Regions from separate parts of the Paenibacillus sp. 1-8 genome, predicted to be linked through region 1. Evidence: riboswitches for the same ligand, from Rfam matches in the RefSeq annotation. Region 1 holds a riboswitch; the other holds the start of a gene.
The links. Region 1 has a riboswitch for glycine ahead of sdaAB (L-serine ammonia-lyase, iron-sulfur-dependent subunit beta). Riboswitches for the same ligand answer to the same signal wherever they lie in the genome.
Positions count from the first base shown of each region.

Region 2: linked by a shared signal. The riboswitch ahead of AC0WRU_RS18980 (alanine/glycine:cation symporter family protein) and the one ahead of sdaAB (L-serine ammonia-lyase, iron-sulfur-dependent subunit beta) in region 1 are both predicted to bind glycine.

Region 1 is NZ_CM149995.1:530,012-536,404, forward strand. It holds gene AC0WRU_RS02465 (non-oxidative hydroxyarylic acid decarboxylases subunit D) at 1-91, shown strand, start outside; gene AC0WRU_RS02470 (pyridoxamine 5'-phosphate oxidase family protein) at 151-612, shown strand; gene AC0WRU_RS02475 (Ig-like domain-containing protein) at 747-3,083, shown strand; gene sdaAA (L-serine ammonia-lyase, iron-sulfur-dependent, subunit alpha) at 3,363-4,262, opposite strand; gene sdaAB (L-serine ammonia-lyase, iron-sulfur-dependent subunit beta) at 4,252-4,941, opposite strand; glycine riboswitch at 5,152-5,265, opposite strand; gene AC0WRU_RS02490 (DUF6359 domain-containing protein) at 5,479-6,393, shown strand, end outside.
Region 2 is NZ_CM149995.1:4,139,978-4,146,370, forward strand. It holds gene AC0WRU_RS18960 (carbohydrate ABC transporter permease) at 1-690, shown strand, start outside; gene AC0WRU_RS18965 (carbohydrate ABC transporter permease) at 713-1,540, shown strand; partial or broken gene AC0WRU_RS18970 (NADH-dependent alcohol dehydrogenase) at 1,577-1,702, shown strand; gene AC0WRU_RS18975 (radical SAM protein) at 1,825-3,180, shown strand; gene AC0WRU_RS18980 (alanine/glycine:cation symporter family protein) at 3,391-4,809, opposite strand; glycine riboswitch at 4,969-5,063, opposite strand; glycine riboswitch at 5,081-5,157, opposite strand; gene AC0WRU_RS18985 (LacI family DNA-binding transcriptional regulator) at 5,571-6,393, shown strand, end outside.

The DNA.
Region 1 (6,393 bases):
GTATAAATCGGCGTTCAAGGTGAACCCCCAAGATATTCCGAATGCCGCCCATGTCCCTCCTATTCCAGAGAGGGTACAGGGACGTTCGTAAGCAGCCGTAAATTATGGTACTTTGAAGATATAGGCCAAATGTAAAGGGGAGTATACTTCATGCAGACACCAAGGATCGGTAAGGAGCTGTTCTCGCTGCTGGATGGCAAGAGGCTGGAAAACAAGCAGCATGAAGCGATGATGCTGCTGACGGTCACGGAGGACCAGTGGCCGCACATTGCAATGGTTAGCGTGGGCGAGGTTGTAGCGCTGGACGAGGGAAATCTGCGTCTGGCACTGTGGCCGGGCACGACTACGACGGGCAACATGATTCGTACCGGAAAGGCGACGCTCGCGGTGTTCATCGGCGGGAAGGCGCATTATGTCCGATTGTCGCTGGAACACCTGTCGGCTTTGCTGGGGGCCAAGCATGTACGCGAGCGTTTTGCGGCACGGGTTTTCGCAGCCAGAGAGGATTCTGCTCAATATGCGGATATCTTGACAGGTGTCACGGTTCGTCTCAAGGAGCCGGAATCGGTGATCAATCGCTGGAAAGAAACGGTGGCCGAGCTGTTAATGTAAAATTCAGTAGTTAATAAGGACCAAATTTTCTTTAAAGCCTAAACTATTCTTTTCCACATGTCGACATAAAACGTAGGTATAAGGATTTTGCGAAATCCTTAATTTTAAGTTTCGAAATGGGAGGGAATTAGATTTTGAAGAATAGATGGTCCGGTTTCTTGGCGTTGGTCATCCTGATCTCAAGTTTTACATCATACGCAGGGTTTGCATCCGCAGCTGATCCGGTGCTTTCCAAGATTGTCCTTTCCTCTAACGAGGTAACTGTGCAGCAGGGAGATACGGCTGCGTTGACGGCTACGGCTATTTATGCCGATGGGACGACTTCAAATGTAACTGTAAGCACGGATTGGAAAAGTGATAATACTGCTATTGCTACGGTATATAACGGTACGGTTTCAGGTAAGGGCGAAGGGGAAGCAACTGTGGTTGCGACCTATAAAGATAAGATACAATCGGTTCAGGTACATGTAACGAAAAAGGTTAAGGCACTGACATCCAGTGTGCAGAGCCTGAGCTTGCGTTCAAGCGGTACAGGACAGGTCGATCTGACAGCGACTTACAGTGATAACACGACAACTCAGGTATCGGGTGATGCGACTTGGACTTCGGATAATCAAAAGGTAGCAACCGTTGTTAACGGATTGGTGACCGCTCAGGGAGCAGGTACAGCCAATATTAAAGCCGTATACGGTCAACAGACGGTAACGATTGCTGTACAGGTAGAACAGGTTAAGCGTCTGGAAGTCAGTTCACCAGAAGTTTCCCTTTTGTTGAAGGATACCGAGAAGGTTAAACTGACCGCGACCTTCCCTGATGGAACGGTGCAGGATGTTACAGAGTCCGCCGATTGGAGCTCAAGCAATGCAGCCGTGGCGGATATACTGAAAGGCACGATTACGGGCTACAGCGCGGGTAAAGCGACGATTACCGGTAAATACGGTACGATGTCTGCTACCATTTCGGTGGATGTGGATCAAACGAATAAGCTGAAAGCCAGCGAATCCAATATTTTTCTCCGTTTGGATGAATCCAAAAAAGTACAGGTTTCTGCGGTGTACCCTGATGGAACGGTAACGGATGTCTCGGATAAAGCTACATGGTCCACAAGCGACGAAAAAATTGCGACGGTGACCAAAGGAACGATTATGGCGATTGGAGCGGGTTCGGCTACGGTGACCGCGAAGTATGGCGATAAGACGGTTTCGATTAAGGCAGATGTGGAAACGTCCAGATATCTGGATTTGAGCGAGGACAAGCTGAGCCTGAATGCCAAGGAATCCAAGAAGCTCAAGCTAACCGCGACGTACGTAACAGGTACGGAAGAAGATATCACGGATAAGGCAGAATGGAAATCCAGCAATGAAGATATTGCTTTTGTTAGCAAGGGTGAAGTAACGGGCTATAAAACAGGTGAGGCTACGATCACTGCTTCTTATGGCGGCAAAACAGTCACAGCGACGGTATCTGTGAATGTGCCTGGTGATCTGGCATTGTCCTCCAAAACGGCAACGATTGATATTAATGAGGACTATGTTGCGACTCTGACTGCTACCTATGCAGATGGTCGTAAGGAAGATGTTACACAGGATGCAGAATGGACTTCAAGTGCGGAAGATGTTGCTTCGGTATCCAAAGGTACAATTACAGGTAAAGCAGCGGGTAAGGCGGTTGTTACAGCCACTTATAATGGCAAAAAGCTGACCATTAATGTACAAGTCGGTCTCGTAGACCGTTTGGAAACAGACACACGCGTGATTGCGCTTGGTGCCCAGGAAACGAAGCAGTTGAAAGTAGCAGGCGTCAAGAGTGGCGGTACAAAAGCAGATGTAACCAAGGATGCCACCTGGACTACCAGCAATGTGAAAGTGGTTGAGGTTAGCGAGGGCTTGATCAAAGCGAATGGCAGTGGTAAGGCTACTGTTACAGCTTCTTATGGCAAGCAAAGCATTACATTTACAGTAGAAGTGGATGTGGCGCAACAGATTGAGGCGGATGCTATCGCGTTATCGCTTAAATCCGGAGATCAAAAAACCATCGCAATTGTGGTCAAATCCAGTGATGGCAAAGAAAAAGACGTTACGGCCCAAGCCGAATGGAAAACGCTCAATTATAAGGTAGCTACGGTCAAAAAGGGCCAGGTTACCGCAGTAAGCTACGGTAAAACCAATATTCAGGCGAAGTTTGGCGGGAAATATATCACCGTACCGGTGGATGTCGATACGCTTAAATATTTGCAAACTGACGAAGTCTCGCTGAATTTGAAAGCAGGACAGATAGCTAAGGTTACGGCTACAGCTACGTATAAGGATGAGTCGGAGAAGGATGTATCCAAGCCGGCTGTCTGGTCCTCGTCCCGAATTATTGTTGCTACGGTTAAAGACGGCAGCATTAAGGCACAGGGTAAAGGTAAAGCTGTCATTACGGTGAAATATGCAGGTAAAACAACGAAGGTACTGGTGAACGTTCAGTAAAAAAAAGGGGTGTCCCAAAAGCCATGGAAATGGCAATGGGGCGCCCCTTTGCTTTAGAGAATGATATTCGTTGGCACTCAGATGGACGCTTCGCGAACGGACCGTTGTTCCAATCGCTGTTGTGACCAGCGAGAAAAGCTTCTGCAATCCTTCTAAAATCAAAAAAAACCGTTCTTTGATAAAATGGAAGTGTCGAGCAACCTTTTCACCTTTATGTGGCTGGACAGACGGCAGCTTCTCTCCCGATCTACATGCGGGAGGAGGTTTACCGCTTAGAAGCTACGACTTATCCTTCTTGGCTGGTATGTTGCGTGTAAGCGACTCCGTCAGACGCTTGCCGGTCGGCGTTTGGGCCAGGCCGCCTTTGGCGGTCTCGCGGTGCTTGGACGGCATCGCGCTGCCGACTTCGAGCATCACGTCGATGACTTCGTCAGACGGGATGGCGCTGCGCACACCCGCCAGAGCCATATCCGCAGCGGCAAGCGCGGTCACGGCTCCCAGCCCGTTGCGCACGATGCAAGGAATCTCCACGAGCCCGGCGACGGGGTCGCAAATCAGGCCGAGCGTGTTCTTGAGCGCGAGGCCCACTGCATGAATGGCCTGTTCTGGCGTACCGCCGCGCAGCTCGACCATAGCGCCTGCAGCCATCCCGATGGCTGAGCCAATCTCGGCCTGACAGCCTCCCTCCGCACCGGAGATAAAGGAATTGTTGGCGATAACGTAGCCAATCGCTCCAGCGGCGAACAGTCCGCGCACCATATGCTCGTCATCCCAGCCAAACCGCTCCTGCGCGCTGATGAACACGCCGGGGATGACCCCGCATGAACCCGCGGTAGGCGTGGCAACAATGCGACCCATGGACGCATTGACCTCCGACACGGAGAGGGCGTACGCCATGGCGAGTGCCGAGGCATCGCCGGAGCAGGTTTCCCCTGCGCGCAAATATTCCGCCAGGCGCTTGCCGTCGCCGCCCGTCAATCCGCTGCGGGATACGGTGTCCTGTGTTTGCCCGCGATGAACGGCTTCCTTCATGACTTCATAATAATCAGCCATTTGTCGGAAGATTTCTTCCTCCGGTGTGTTCGTTTCTTGTACCTGTTCCTTGATCATCAGGCGCCCAATCGTAGTGGATTCCTTGGCGCACAAGGCACCTAATTCATGCAGATGGCTAAACCGCATCGGATTCAGCTCCTTTTTTCAAATTAATCATTTTGATTTCATACATATGAGGCAAAGCCCGCAGCTCGGCAATTAATTCAGCCGGAGCGGGGCTATCGGTTTCAATAGCAGTGAGCGCTTCGCCATCCCGGCCTTTGCGATCCACGTGCATGTAGGCAATGTTAATGTTAGCTGCACCCAGCGCCGAAGTCACCGCGCCCAATGTTCCGGGCTTATCCGAGTGAAGAAGCACCAGCGTAGGCAGCTCTCCGGTCAGATTGACCCGGAACTTGTTAAGCTGCTGGACATGAATGCTGCCGCCGCCGATGGAGGAGCCTAGCAGCGTGCGCTGTTCTTCACCCTTCCATAGCTCGAAGCGGACCGTGTTCGGATGGGGGGCGGGCAGTCCGCTGACAGCGAACTCTACTTCCATCCCGGCTTGCTCTGCACATTGCTCCGCATCCGGAATCCGGTGGTCGTCTGTATCGTAATTCAGCAGTCCGGCAATGAGTGCCAGGTCTGTGCCGTGTCCCTTGTACGTATCGGCAAATGAGCCGTACAGCGTCAGGCGGGCACGGTCAGGTTGCGTACCAAGCCAGTGTCGGGCAACGCGTGCGAGCCGCACTGCGCCTGCGGTATGCGAGCTGGAGGGTCCAGTCATAGCCGGACCGATAATGGAAAATACATCTTTGAAACGCATGGTGTGGCCCCCTGTATGTTTGAATACCATAGTATATGGTGTTGCCGCGCCCTTGCGCGGGTGTGACAGTTTCTAATGCTAACGCAGCATGTAAGCACAAAAAAGGACAGGATAAGGAAATTTCCCTTATCTCTGTCCTCGTTACCTGAGAGTTTCGTGCGGTGTACTACCGCCTTACCCCTTGGGTGGCTTGCGCTCTCTCCAGAGTTGCGTCAGATGGCGATACATGGACCTGAGAGATTATCCGCCAGCCGGGTGCTGGCGTCTTGCTCCTTCGGTGCCGCCGGGATGTGCTTCCCGGACAGACTCTCCCGTCATCTTCATTCGCGTATACCGTTCAACATTTCCTCCTAAGCGTAATGTATGCCATGCCCGGTGTCAATCACAGGTTGAAATTTTACATAATCAGGTACCTTCTCAATAAAAAAGATTAAATTTTACATAATTATGGATGAAAACAGGAAGGAATTAGAAGGTTGATAGCTAATCTGATAGAGGACAAGCTAATTTATGGAATAATGGGAGGGACATTTACGTATGGTAAAAGGTTTCCGGTTCACAGGTTCACGCTTAAAAGGAATGCTGCATCTGGCGGCAATCGTATCACTGCTGGTAGGACTCTTCGTTCCATTCGGCCAGGTCAAGGCAGAGGGCGCGTTGACGGTAGCGGAAGCGCTTCAGCGTCAAAGCAGCGGAGGTACGGTGACGGTAGAAGGCTACGTCGTAGGACATGCCACCGGATCGAAAACGGCTAATTTCTCTGCCCCGTTTGCAAACGATTTTAACGTACTGATTGCGGATCAGGCGAGTGAACGTAATACGTCTAATCTGTTAAATGTACAACTGACATCCGCGTATAGAGGAGCATTCGGGCTGTCAGGCCATCCTGAGCTGATCGGCAGTAAAATTCGCGTGACGGGTGCGCTCGGTGCCTATAACAATTTTGGCGGCGTGAAAAGCCCAAGCGCTGTGGAGCTGGTAAGCGGAAGCGAGCCTGGAAATCCTGGTGATCCGGGCGAACCTGATCCTGGTACCCCGGGTCAACCCGGTACGACATTACCGGATGGAAAAGGCAAAAAAGTACTGTTTGATAATACGCACGCACAGACAGCCGGAGCAGCAGATTGGGTTATTGATGGAGCCTTTTCCGATTTTGCGGGCGGACTGCGTAATGCAGGTTTTACCGTGGACCCGTTGAACCGTTCCATTCCTTTTACCTATGGAGAGCAGGCTATAACGTATGACAAGCTGCGTCCATACGATGTGTTCATCATTGGTGAAGCCAATGTTGCCTTTAAGGCATCCGAGCAGGCCGCACTGGTGCAATACGTGAAGAATGGAGGCAGCATTTTCTTCATTTCTGACCACTATAACGCTGACCGAAACAAAAACCGTTGGGATTCCTCCGAGGTTATGAACGGCTACCGCCGTGGAGCCTATTCCAATCCGGCC
Region 2 (6,393 bases), 1.8 Mb from region 1:
GAATTTTGGCAGGCTGTGGGCAATACCTTTGTGATCTGGGTGTACTCGACGATTCCGATGTTATTTTTTGCGCTGATTATTGCCTTCCTGCTTTATGCACCTTTTGTCAAAATGCGTACCCTGTGGCGGGTCGGATTTTTTCTGCCGAACGTGACATCCATTGTGGCTGTTGCCATCATCTTTGGCGCTTTATTTGCCAATAATTTCGGATTTCTCAATTACCTGCTGCAACTCCTTGGCTTGCCTATGATCCAGTGGCTTAATGTGCCGTGGGGAATCCAAATCGCCGTTTCCTCCATGGTCGTATGGAGATGGACCGGCTACAACGCGATCATCTATCTGGCCGGACTCCAGAGTATTCCGCATGTGCTGTATGAGGCTGCGAAAATAGATGGAGCAACTGGAGCGCAAGCTTTCTTCCGCATCACCATTCCCATGCTGCGTCCGGTCATCCTGTTTACCGTGATTACGTCCACCATTGGCGGAATGCAGTTGTTCACCGAGCCGCAGGTGCTGGTCGGTAATGACGGTGGTGCCGGAGCAAGTGGCATGACCATTGTGTTGTATCTGTATCGTGAATCGTTCATTAACAACTATTTTGGATATGGTGCAGCCGTCGGATGGGGCATGTTCCTCATTATTGCCCTGTTCTCCATCGTGAACTGGAAACTCGTACAAGGCAAAAAATAACGGCAGGAAGGGGGTTTACAGCATGATGCAGGCACGTGTAAAATCCGTTATTTTATATACCGGGCTGTTGGCGGGAATGATCCTGTCGATGTTTCCTTTTTACTGGCTTATCGTCATGGCTAGCCGTACCACTTCGGACATCTATCGTTTTCCACCACAGTTGTGGTTTGGAAGCCACTTCTGGAGCAATGTGACGAGAGTATTGCAGCAGATTGATTTTGCCGGAGCCTTTTTTAATACGCTTTTTGTAGCAAGCTCCGTTACCCTGTTGGTGCTGTTTTTCGATTCACTGGCCGGTTTTGCATTTGCCAAATTTGATTTTCCGGGCAAAAAAGCATTATTCATCATCCTGCTGGCTACGATGATGGTCCCTTCCCAACTGTCGCTTGTCCCCTCCTTTGTCATGATGGCTACCTTTGGATGGGTAGGTACGTTCAAAGCGCTGATCATTCCGGGGATGGTGAATGCCTTCGGTATCTTCTGGATACGCCAGTATGCGGAGGAATCCATTCCAACGGAACTGCTGGATGCAGGGCGGATGGACGGATGCAGCCTTTTTCGGTTGTATTGGAATGTGGCGCTCCCGATTCTACGTCCTGCGTTCGCTTTTCTCGGCGCATTCACCTTCATAGGAGCATGGAATGATTATTTATGGCCGTTAATTGTATTAACCGATGCGCGCAAATTTACGCTCCAGATTGCGCTGTCCCAATTGAACGGGATTTACAATACAGATTATGCGATGGTCATTGCCGGTACCCTGCTGGCTGTACTGCCGCTTATCATTTTGTTTCTTTTCATTAGCCGCCAGTTTATTTCCGATCTTGCCGCCGGAGCGGTCAAAGATTAGATTTACTTGAATCCCACCAAATTAATTTTTGGAGAAAATCATATGATGAGCCACGTGTTTGAACACTATTTTCACAATGTCAAAAATACCCCTTTGCAAGACCGCATATGCTTTTCCGTACTGCAAACCGTCATTGAAACTGCGCCTAAGCTGCTGGAGGAACGTGATGAGTGTCATTGCCAGTCCTTCATCTAAAAGGCATCATTGTAGAGTTGTCATTTCGGACTGGTGAACAAATCAGCACAGAACAATATTTACAACTACAAAGGATGTGTAACGAATTCATGACACAGAACGTGCAATGGAAGCCTTCGCGTTTTAATGCGCGAACCGCAGTGGATGATGGCGGGCTTATGCTGTTCAACAGCTATACAGGAGCCCTCGCGGTATTTGGGCCAGAGGAAAATCAGCAGGTAGTGGCCTTGCTCGACGCCAGACCGGATGACCCTGTGCCTGAAAGCAGCCTTTCCTTGCAGGAGCAGCTTCTACAGCATGGCTTTCTGGTCAATGCTGCAACCGATGAGCTAAAACAAGCAGAGGAATTACATCAGTCTGTGCAGCAGCAGAATAGTATGCATCTGGTATTGCTCGCTACCGAAGCCTGCAACTTCCGTTGCTTCTATTGCTACGAATCCTTCCCGAGAGCGACGATGAAGAATCACGTTGTGTCCGGACTGGAAGCCTATATTCAGCAGCAAGCTCAAATTGGCAAGCTCCAGCAGCTCACGATTAGCTGGCACGGGGGTGAGCCATTACTGGCCCCGCACGTTATAGAGCAACTATCTCAATCCTTTATTCGCTCCTGCGACCAGCATGGTGTCCTCTATGGCGCAGAAATCTCGACGAACGGCTACTATTTGTCCCGTGAACGATTTGAGCAGCTGTTGGACTGGCGTGTGGAACGATTCATGGTTACGCTGGACGGCAGCGAGGAAGTCCACGATGCACGACGCGGGCTGCATGGCGGAGGCGGTACATTCCGTCGTATCGTCGATAATCTTCTTTCTTTAAAAGACGTACAACGACCGTTTGAGATTAATTTGCGCGTTAACTTCGATAACAGTAACCTGGAGGCCGTCACTGACTTTATCCCGCAGCTTACGGAATGGTTTGCAGATGATCCCCGATTTAAAGTATTTTTCCGGCCTGTCGGCTGTATGGGGGGCGAAAATGATCTGAATTTGTCCGTATGCGACGACCGTACGAAAGACCGTAAAATATGGGAGTTTAACGAAGCAGCCATTGCACAGGGATTGACTGTCAGCTCCTTTATCTCGGATATCCTGCTCCCTACAGGAGCCATATGCTATGCAGCCAAGCCCAATTCCCTGATTGTCGGATCAGACGGAAAGCTGTACAAATGCTCAGTCGCCATAGATCAGGAAAACAATCAGTTGGGCCAGATTCACGGGGACGGGAGCATGGAGCTGGATCTCGATAAAATGGCACTGTGGACCACTTCAGGTGAAGAAACGGACGCAAAGTGCCAAGCCTGCTTTTTCCGACCTGCCTGTCAGGGGAATCATTGCCCCCTGTACCGGATGCGCACAGGGAACCGCCCTTGCTCCTATGAAAAACGGCAGATCAAGCGAACCTTGCGTACGCTGTGGCTGCAATCCCAATCGGAGGAGGTGAAATAACATGAAGATTATTCGTCCTGCTGTACGACCTACAGCGATTACAACTGGCCGTCTGTCCAAATCTGTACCCGGCAATTTGAGCTAATCCTAAAGTAAGCTAAGTACACATATCTATAGAGCATCCCCCAGCTTCATCCTGCTCTATAACGTAAAAAGGGAGTGCCCTCCCAGCCTGTAATGGCTGAGGGACACTCCCTTTTCGTTGTTTCTTTACGAGCTGACTGTTTGTCCTTTTTCTTCTATGTCTATGGCTGCTCCTGCACTGGCACCTGCGAGTATTCCCTTTTTCTTGTTGGGATACAGGGAATCCATATAGGTACGGGTCTCAGCAACTACAATTCCCGACAAGCCAAGCAGTGCAATCAAGTTCGGGAAGGCCATCATGGCGTTAAAGATATCTGCCAGTAACCAGATCGCATCCAGCTTAATAAACGCACCTCCGGCAACCAGTGCAATGAACAGATAACGGTACGGCTTAATCCATTTGACACCCAGCAAATATTCAACACAACGTTCTCCATAGTAGTTCCAGCCAAGCATGGTGGTGAACGCGAACATAATCAGAATGATTGTGAGCAGTTCCGCACCAAGCGGGAATGCGCTGGAGAAAGCTTGCTGCGTCATCAAGCCCGCATCGGTAGGACCGCTCCATACGCCGCTAACCAGCAACGTCAACCCGGTCATCACGCAAATAATCATCGTATCTATAAAGACACCTGTCATGGAAATCAACCCCTGCTCCGCAGGCCATTTGGTTTTGGCGGCTGCGGCTGCAATCGGTGCGCTTCCCAATCCGGCCTCATTGGCAAAAATCCCTCTGGCTACCCCGCTGCGCATCGCCAGCATAATTGTAGCCCCGGCAAATCCACCCGTCGCAGATGTCGTGGAAAATGCCGAATGCAGCACAAGCGCGAGTGCGGCAGGAATCTGATCGGCGAACCGAATCAGTACGATCATACAGATCAGCACGTACAAGCCTGTTTTGAAGGGAACGACTTTGGTCGATACCTTGGCAATGCTTTTGAGCCCTCCAATGGTAACGAGTCCCGTAAGGGTAGCAATGATCAATGCCGTTACAATCGGCGGAACACCAAAGCTGTTTTCGGTCGAGGATACAATCGCTTTGACCTGCGGAAATGTTCCAATCCCGAACAACGCCACCAGCATTCCGGAAAAGGCGAACAGCATCGCCAGTGGTTTAAAGCGGCGTCCAAGCCCTTTTTCAATATAATACATCGGGCCGCCGGAAAATTGTCCATTCCGATCCTTCACCCGGTATTTTACCGCAAGCACACCTTCCGCATATTTCGTCGCCATCCCGAAAAAGGCTGCAACAACCATCCAGAACAGGGCACCCGGTCCGCCCAGTTTTATCGCTGTCGCGACGCCGACAATACTTCCTGTACCTACTGTAGCCGCCAGCGCCGTACTCAGGGCCGCAAAGCTGCTGACATCCCCGCTACCTTCATTCGGGGCCTTGCCGATCAGCTTGATCGCCAGAGGCAGGCAAAAGACCTGCAACATTTTCAAACGTATGGTCAGCCACAGACCTGTTCCCATGACGAGAATGATCAGAGGGGCACCCCATATCCAACTGCTAATCGTTTCTAATACATGTACCAAATTCATTTCAACCCGCTCCTCCAGCATATTAAAAAACAAAAAAGAGTCAAATCCGCTGATTCGACTCCTGGAGAGGTTAAAGGCACGAAAAAATACAACCATCTTGTGCAGAATTCAGCCACTAACAGCTCATAAAAAAGCCTAGGGCATACCCTGTCACAGGTTATTCGCGTCTCTGTCCTTTTGCCTGAGAGTTTAAGCAGATGATATCTGCGGTGCACCTTCGGCGCCCAATTAAGGGTCTCTCCAGAGTTCTGTCCGTTTACGGTCCCGCTTGTTGCTGTTATCAGCCCAAGCACCTGAGAGTTTTGCCCCTTCGGTCGGAACTTACGTTCCATCTCCCGCAAACATCAACCAGACATATGAAATTGTTTTTTATTATACAGAAAACTTTCAGCTTTTTACAAGTGAAAAATTTGTGAAGTCGTTTCAAGGCTGTTTAAAGTCGTTTTCCAATATTTAGATTGTCAGCAAAATCTCCTCAATCGTGGCAAAAGTACAACCAGATATCATCTGCCCTATGTTCAGATCAGAGACACCTTTCAAGTATCGAGAGTGTTCACACGCCAAGTGAGGGAGGCATGGAAACGGCCTAAAGCTTAGCTTTACGATATCGCAAGTATTTCCAGAATAATACCACATCATAAGAACTGTTTTTTTGAAATGCATTGACAGATGATATAAAATGGACGTAATGCCCTCATAAGCATCCTAAGCGTTGTAACGCGTTTCATATCAAGTATTTTTCTTATGTGAGGAGAAGCATCATGTCGAATCTTGATCAAATTGCCAAACTGGCTGGCTTTTCCAAAGCTACGGTATCCAGAGTGTTAAACAATTCCCCCCATGTGAGCCAGGAAACAAGAAGCAAAATTTTAAAAATCATGCAGGAGCTGGATTACGTTCCCAACCGGAACGCCATTTCCTTATCCAAAGGTCAGACCCTTCAAATTGGCATTATCACTTCAACCATTAATGAAATTGTTCTCGCATTTCTGAACAGCTTTGTAGAGGTGGCGGGCCAGTACGAATTTCAAACGATTATTTATACTTCCGGAGAAGACAAGAAGAAAGAGCTTCTGGCCTTCGAAGATCTGAAAAGAAAAAGAGTTGATGCGTTAGTTATCATTTCCTGTGTAAATGATACCGATTTGTTAAGCACTTATTGCAAGTATGGCCCGATTGTGTCATGGCAACGAATGGATCATACCGATATTCGCTCCGTCGCCATGGACCAGTATGAAGGATATATGCTAGCGCTAAAACACTTGATACAAAAAGGCTATACTCGTATAGCCAATGCCTTTGGCCGCCCACGCAGTATCAACACCCACAGCAGACAACGAGCCTATGCGTATATTATGGAGCAGCACAATCTTCCTGTATTGCAGCATTGGAATTATTCTTCCATCTATAACATCCGTGACGGTGAACAGGTGGTGCGTGATTTGTTACAGTATCGGGACGAATTCCCACAGGCTATTCTATGCTCCAACGATTATGTGGCGGTTGGTATCATCTGCGAAGCCCGTAGACAACTGCTGAACGTGCCGGAAGATCTGGCGATTGTCGGGTTTGATAATACGGAAC